2 regions of the Streptomyces sp. GbtcB7 genome follow, and region 1 is predicted to be linked to the other one. Evidence: predicted binding sites of a transcription regulator. Region 1 holds the regulator's gene; the other holds the start of a gene.

Evidence for each region. Region 1 encodes HspR, which represses chaperone genes until heat shock. Its sites were predicted from a motif close to TTGAGNNNNNNNNNCTCAA; they were not measured.
Region 2: the regulator HspR is predicted to act here: its motif matches at 2,393-2,411, upstream of dnaK (molecular chaperone DnaK).

What each region holds. Positions count from the first base shown of each region.
Region 1 is NZ_JAGXJM010000040.1:84,974-88,790, reverse strand. It holds gene dnaK (molecular chaperone DnaK) at 1-508, shown strand, start outside; gene grpE (nucleotide exchange factor GrpE) at 505-1,164, shown strand; gene dnaJ (molecular chaperone DnaJ) at 1,198-2,382, shown strand; gene KVT44_RS44705 (heat shock protein transcriptional repressor HspR) at 2,387-2,833, shown strand; gene KVT44_RS44700 (PA14 domain-containing protein) at 2,898-3,817, opposite strand, start outside.
Region 2 is NZ_JAGXJM010000011.1:100,247-104,063, reverse strand. It holds gene KVT44_RS19490 (hypothetical protein) at 1-1,793, shown strand, start outside; gene KVT44_RS19485 (OsmC family protein) at 1,902-2,327, shown strand; gene dnaK (molecular chaperone DnaK) at 2,458-3,817, shown strand, end outside.

The DNA.
Region 1 (3,817 bases):
CATCGACGCCAACGGCATCATGCACGTGACCGCGAAGGACCTGGGCACGGGCAAGGAGCAGAAGATGACCGTCACCGGCGGCTCCTCGCTGCCGAAGGACGAGGTCGACCGGATGCGCCAGGAGGCCGAGCAGTACGCGGACGAGGACCACAAGCGCCGCGAGGCCGCCGAGACCCGCAACCAGGGCGAGCAGCTCGTCTACCAGACCGAGAAGTTCCTCAAGGACAACGAGGACAAGGTCCCGGGTGACGTCAAGACCGAGGTCGAGGCCTCCATCGCCGAGCTGAAGGAGAAGCTCAAGGGCGAGGACACCGCCGAGATCCGCACCGCCACGGAGAAGGTCGCCGCGGTCTCGCAGAAGCTCGGCCAGGCCATGTACGCCGACGCCCAGGCCGCGCAGGCCGCCGGTGGCGCCGAAGGTGCCCCCGGCGCCGAGCAGGCCAAGGCCGATGACGACGTCGTCGACGCCGAGATCGTCGACGAGGAGCGCAAGGACGGTGCCGCGTGACGGAGGAGACCCCGGGCTTCGACGAGAAGCCTGACGTCCCCTCCGGCGCCACCCCTGACGACGCCGAGTCGCAGGCCGCCACCGCCTCCACGGAGGAGGCGGCGGCCCCGGCCGGGGACGCATCAGCAGCACAGATGGTCGGTCTGACCGCACAGCTGGACCAGGTCCGTACGGCGCTCGGCGAGCGCACGATGGACCTCCAGCGGCTCCAGGCCGAGTACCAGAACTACCGCCGCCGGGTCGAGCGCGACCGGATCGCGGTCAAGGAGATCGCCATCGCGAACCTCCTGACCGAGCTCCTGCCGGTGCTCGACAACATCGCCCGCGCGCGGGACCACGGCGAACTGGTCGGCGGCTTCAAGTCGGTGGCCGAGTCGCTGGAGACCGTCGCGGCGAAGATGGGCCTCCAGCAGTTCGGCAAGGAGGGCGAGCCCTTCGACCCGATGATCCACGAGGCCCTGATGCACTCGTACGCGCCGGACGTCACGGAGACGACGTGCGTGGCGATTCTGCAGCCGGGGTATCGCATCGGCGAGCGCACCATCCGCCCCGCGCGGGTGGCGGTCGCCGAACCCCAGCCGGGGGCGCAGACCGTCAAGGCCGACGAGGCCGAGGCGGCCGACGACAAGGAGAGCGGTGGCCCGGACGAGGGCTGACGTTGAACGCATGAGAGAGGAGGGGCGTCGAGGATGAGCACCAAGGACTTCATCGAGAAGGACTTCTACAAGGTCCTCGGCGTCCCCAAGGACGCCACCGAGGCAGAGATCAAGAAGGCGTACCGGAAGCTCGCCCGCGAGTTCCACCCGGACGCCAACAAGGGCAACGCCAAGGCCGAGGAGCGCTTCAAGGAGATCTCCGAGGCGAACGACGTGCTCGGAGACCCCAAGAAGCGCAAGGAGTACGACGAGGCACGCGCCCTCTTCGGCAACGGCGGCTTCCGTCCGGGTCCCGGCGCGGGCGGCGGCAACTTCAACTTCGACCTGGGCGACCTCTTCGGAGGCGGCGCCCAGGGCGGAGCGGGCGGTGCCGGTGGCTTCGGCGGCGGCATCGGTGACGTCTTCGGGGGCCTGTTCAACCGCGGCGGCGCGGGCACGGGTACGCGGACCCAGCCCCGGCGCGGCCAGGACATCGACACCGAGGTGACGCTCAGCTTCACCGAGGCGGTGGACGGCGCGACGGTCCCGCTGCGGATGACGTCCCAGGCGCCCTGCAAGGCCTGTTCGGGCACCGGCGACGCGAACGGCACACCGCGCGTGTGCCCGACGTGCGTCGGCACCGGCCAGGTCGCGCGCGGCTCCGGCGGCGGTTTCTCGCTCACGGACCCCTGCCCGGACTGCAAGGGCCGCGGTCTCATCGCGGAGAACCCCTGCGAGATCTGCCACGGCAGCGGCCGCGCCAAGTCCTCACGCACGATGCAGGTCCGCATCCCGGCGGGAGTGAGCGACAGCCAGCGCATCCGCCTCCGGGGCAAGGGCGCACCCGGCGAACGGGGCGGCCCGGCAGGCGACTTGTACGTCACGGTCCACGTGGACGCCCACCCGGTCTTCGGCCGCAAGGGCGACAACCTCACCGTCACCGTGCCCGTCACCTTCGCGGAGGCGGCACTCGGCGGCGAGGTGCGTGTACCGACCCTGGGCGGCCCCCCGGTCACCCTGAAACTGCCCCCGGGCACGCCCAACGGCCGTACGATGCGGGCCCGCGGCAAGGGTGCCGTCCGCAAGGACGGTACGCGCGGCGACCTCCTCGTCACCGTCGAGGTCGCGGTCCCCACGGACGTGTCGGGCAAGGCTCGCGACGCCCTGGAGGCGTATCGCGAGGCAACCGCGGGCGAGGACCCACGGGCGGAGCTGTTCCAGGCCGCGAAGGGAGCATGAGCAGATGGACGGCCGTCGTCGAAACCCCTATGAACTGACCGAGGAGACCCCGGTCTACGTCATCTCGGTGGCGGCCCAGCTCTCCGGCCTGCACCCGCAGACCCTGCGCCAGTACGACCGCCTCGGCCTGGTCTCCCCGGACCGCACCGCCGGCCGGGGCCGGCGCTACTCGGCCCGCGACATCGAACTGCTCCGCACGGTGCAGGCGCTGTCCCAGGACGAGGGCATCAACCTGGCCGGCATCAAGCGCATCATCGAGCTGGAGAACCAGGTGGCCGCCCTCCAGTCCCGCGTCGCGGAACTGGAATCGGCCCTGGACGGCGCCGCTGCCGCGATGCAGCAGCGCGAGGCCGCGGTGCACGCCTCGTACCGCCGGGACCTGGTCCCGTACCAGGAGGTCCAGCAGACGAGCGCGCTGGTGGTCTGGCGGCCGAAGAGGCAGTCGGACTAGTTCCCACGTAACGAAGGGGGTGGGGAGGTCGTCGACCTCCCCACCCCCTTCGGCGTGCCTCGGCTCACCGCGCCGGTTCGGTGACCGCCCAGTCGCCGGCGGGCAGGGTCTCGGTGCCGTCGGCCCTCACACCGGTCACCCAGTAGTAGGACGTGGTGCCGCGCTTCGCGCCGGTGTCGAAGTACTCGAACGCTCCGGCCGAGGTCTCGTGGATCTTCTCGTACGCGGCGGTGGCGGGGTTCCACCGATAGACGCGAAAGCCCTGCGCGGGCTCGGCGGACTCCTCTTCGCCCGCTCCGAGCCCGGACCAGGTCAGGCGGTTGCCCTCGGCGCCCTCCGCCGGAGTCGCCTCCAGGTGCAGCGGCGAGCCCTCGGGCGTCGGCACGCTCGGCGTGGTGTCGAGCTCGGTCGCGGCCACGGCCTCGGCCGTCCGGGTCCACTTGAAGGAGGAGTTCCCGGACGTGTCGATGGCGTCGACGAAGAAGCAGACACGGTCGCCGTCCGGGCGGGTGGTGTACGAGTACGAGGTGGTGTCGGCCGGCAGATACGCCGTCAGCGTTCCGGAGCACACCTGCTCCTCGCCCTCGTCGCCCCAGAGCTCACCCCAGTAGACGGTGTACCGCCCGAGGTCGGTGGCCGGGTTCTTGTCCCACTCCAGCTCGAAGCCGTACTCGGTCGGGGTGACCGTCAGCCCGGTGACGGCGGGCGGCGGGGTGAGGTCCTCGCGCTCGCCGGCGGCGGCCACGGAACGCGCGGACTCGTTGGCCGCCGCGTCGAGAACGGTCACCCGGTAGTAGTAGGTGACGCTCTCGACGGCCGAGGTGTCCAGGTACGAGAGCTTGTCCGTACTGCCCACCTGGGCGTACACGCCGTTCTCGCTCGTCGCCCGGTAGACGCGGTAGGACACCGCTCCCGTGACCCCGTTCCAGTCGAGCTGCAGCCCGCGGGACACGGAGGTGGCGATCAGCCCGGCGGGCGCGGCGG
Region 2 (3,817 bases), on a different contig from region 1:
GCCGTAGTAAGGGACAGCCGAAGAAGGACCTGGCGGCGGAGGCCTTCGCGGAGGGGATGCGGCTGGTGCGGGCCAACCGGGCGCTCGCCGCCATCGGCTTCAGCACCTGCCGCCAGGAGGACTGCCCCGACTCGCCGCGCGACGGTCTCGTCCGCGTCGACTCCAACGGCGTACTGCACGTCCACCCCACCCGCCGCGCCGAACCCGTCGAGTGGGCCTGGGCGGTCGCGCACGCCGTCATCCACCTGGGCTTCGGCCATGTCCCGGCGGCGCCGAAGACGCGCGAGCAGCCCGACCGTCACGCCCTCGCCGCCCGCTGCGCGGTCGTCAACCGCTTCCTGCTCGGCTTCCCCATCGGCCTCACCCCCGAGGACCTGCCGCCCGCATACCCCGACGGCGACGAGGAGCAACTCGCCGCCCGCTGGCGGCGCGAGGGCACTCCGGCCCCGTACGAGCGCTGCGGTACGGCCGGCGGCGAGCCGGACCAGCTGCTGGTGCCGTGGGACACCTGGAAGGGCGGTCAGGCCCCGGACTGGCAGCTCGAGTTCGCGCACGCCCTGACCCGCACCGTGGCCACGGCGATGGACATGGCCGGCGGCCGCCGCGGCTCGATGCGCGGCGGGCCCACCCGGCTGCAGCCCTGGGAGCGGGCGCTGAGCTGGTTCATCTCCTCCTACCCGCTGCTCGGCGGCATCGCGGCCGGCATCACCCTGGTCGCCGACGCCGAGCTGGCCCGCGCCCACGACATCTCCGTCGCCGCCGTGAACGCGGAGGCGGGGGAGATCTACATCAACCCGCTGCGTCAACTGGAGGACGAGGAATGGCGGTTCGTCCTCGCCCACGAGATGCTGCACGCCGCCCTGCGGCACGGCGACCGCTGCGGCGCCCGCGACCCGTACCTCTTCAACATCGCGGCCGACTACGTCATCAACGGCTGGCTGTGCGAGATGCAGGTCGGCACGATGCCCGAAGGACTCCTGTACGACGCGGAGTTGAAGGACCTCTCGGCGGAGGAGGTGTACGACCGGATCGCGAAGGACCTGCGCCGGATGCGCCGGCTGTCCACGCTGCGCGGCAAGGGCGCGGGTGACATCCTCGGCGCCCCGCTCGGCTCCCCGCGCGACTACGTGGACCTGGACGAGCTTTACCGGCGAGGCCTGAGCCACGGCTTCGACCTGCACCAGCAGCTGGAGCGGGGCTATCTGCCGGGCGGTCTGGTCGAGGAGATCCGCGCGCTCGACCATCCGCCGCTGCCCTGGGACGCCCGCCTGGCCCGCTGGTTCGACGAGTTCGTGCCCCGTCCCGAGCCGGTACGGACGTACGCGCGCCCCTCGCGCCGTCAGGCGTCCACCCCCGACATCCCGCGCGCGGGACGGTACTTCCCGCCCGAGGAGATCGCCCGCTGCACCTTCGGCGTCGTCCTCGACACCTCCGGCTCCATGGACCGCACGCTGCTCGGCAAGGCGCTGGGCGCCATCGCCTCGTACGCCGAGGCCCGGGACGTACCGGCCGCGCGGGTGGTGTTCTGCGACGCGGCGCCGCACGACGCGGGCTATCTTCCGGTCACCGAGATCGCCGGTCGCGTACGGGTGCACGGGCGCGGCGGTACGGTGCTGCAGCCCGGCATCGATCTGCTGCACCGCGCGGACGACTTCCCGCCGGGCGCGCCGCTGCTGGTCATCACGGACGGCTGGTGCGACGTGCTGCGGGTGCGGCGCGAGCACGCGTATCTGATTCCGCAGGGCGCGCGGCTCCCGTTCACGGCGCGGGGACCCGTCTTCCGGGTGCGGTGAACCGTCTTCGCGGTCTCGGTGAGCCGTCATTCTGGGTGAGTCGCGCGCAGGTGTGATCGGATGGTGCGCACGGACCCCGAAAACGGGACCCCATCGAAGGGAATCATCGTGGCAACCACGCGCACCGCGCACACCGTGTGGGAAGGCAACCTGCTCGAGGGCAGCGGCGTCGTCACCTTCGACTCCTCCGGCATCGGCCAGCAGCCGGTGACGTGGGCGTCGCGGGCGCAGGACGCCAACGGCAAGACCAGCCCCGAGGAGCTGATCGCCGCCGCCCACTCCAGCTGCTTCTCCATGGCGCTGTCGCACGCCCTCGCGGGCGCGGGCACCCCGCCCACCAAGCTCGTCACCAACGCCGACGTCACCTTCCAGCCCGGCGAGGGCATCACCGGCATCCACCTGACCGTGGAGGGCACGGTGCCGGGCCTCGACAACGACGGCTTCGTCGCGGCGGCCGAGGACGCGAAGAAGAACTGCCCGGTCAGCGCGGCGCTGACCGGCACGACGATCACCCTGACGGCCAAGCTGGCCTGACGTCCGGGAGCAGTACGGCGCCGCGGTCCCCGCGCAGGGCCCGCGGCGCTGTCATGTCCGCCCCATTGACAAGAACGCACTCAAGTTTTGTGCTTGAAGGTGGGCAGCGCCCTGGCGGAAGGGGACGGACATGGCACGTGCGGTCGGGATCGACCTCGGTACGACGAACTCGGTGGTGGCCCTCCTGGAAGGCGGCGACCCCACCGTCGTGACCAACGCGGAGGGTGCGCGCACCACCCCCTCCGTGGTGGCCTTCGCCAAGAACAGCGAGGTGCTCGTCGGCGAGGTCGCCAAACGGCAGGCGGTGACGAACGTGGAGCGCACCGCGCGCTCGGTCAAGCGCCACATGGGCGACGCGAGCTGGCGCTTCCCGGAGAAGGGCTCCGTCGACGGCACCCGCTACCGCGCCCAGGAGCTGTCGGCGCGCGTCCTGCAGAAACTGAAGCGGGACGCGGAGGCCTACCTCGGCGAGGACGTCACGGACGCCGTGATCACCGTGCCCGCGTACTTCGACGACGCCCAGCGCCAGGCCACCAAGGAGGCGGGCGAGATCGCGGGCCTGAAGGTGCTGCGGATCATCAACGAGCCGACGGCCGCCGCCCTCGCCTACGGCCTCGACCGGGGCGAGGAGCAGACCGTCCTCGTCTTCGACCTGGGCGGCGGCACCTTCGACGTCTCGCTCCTGGAGATCGGCGACGGCGTCATCGAGGTCAAGGCGACCAACGGCGACACCCGGCTCGGCGGCGACGACTGGGACCAGCGGATCGTCGAACACCTCGCACAGCGCTTCAAGGCCTCGTACGGCATCGATCTCGGCCACGACAAGATGGCGCTGCAACGGCTGCGCGAGGGCGCCGAGAAGGCCAAGATCGAACTGTCCAGCTCCTCCGAGACCACCATCAACCTGCCCTACATCACCGCCACCGCCGACGGCCCCCTGCACCTCGAGGAGAAACTGACCCGCGCCCAGTTCCAGGAGCTGACCGCCGATCTGCTCGACCGCTGCAAGACCCCCTTCCACCAGGCGGTCAAGGACGCGGGCGTCAAGCTCGCCGCGATCGACCACGTCATCCTGGTCGGCGGCTCGACCCGGATGCCCGCCGTCACGGACCTGGTCAGGGAACTCGCCGGCAAGGACCCGCACAAGGGCGTCAACCCGGACGAGGTCGTGGCGCTCGGCGCGGCCCTCCAGGCGGGTGTCCTCCGGGGGGACGTGAAGGACGTCCTGCTCCTCGACGTCACCCCGCTGTCCCTCGGCATCGAGACCAAGGGCGGCATCATGACCAAGCTCATCGAGCGCAACACCACGATCCCGACCCGCCGTTCGGAGATCTTCACCACGGCCGTGGACAACCAGCCCTCGGTCGGTATCCAGGTCTACCAGGGCGAACGCGAGATCGCCGCGTACAACAAGAAGCTCGGCGTCTTCGACCTCACCGGGCTGCCGCCCGCGCCGCGCGGAGTCCCGCAGATCGAGGTCGCCTTCGACA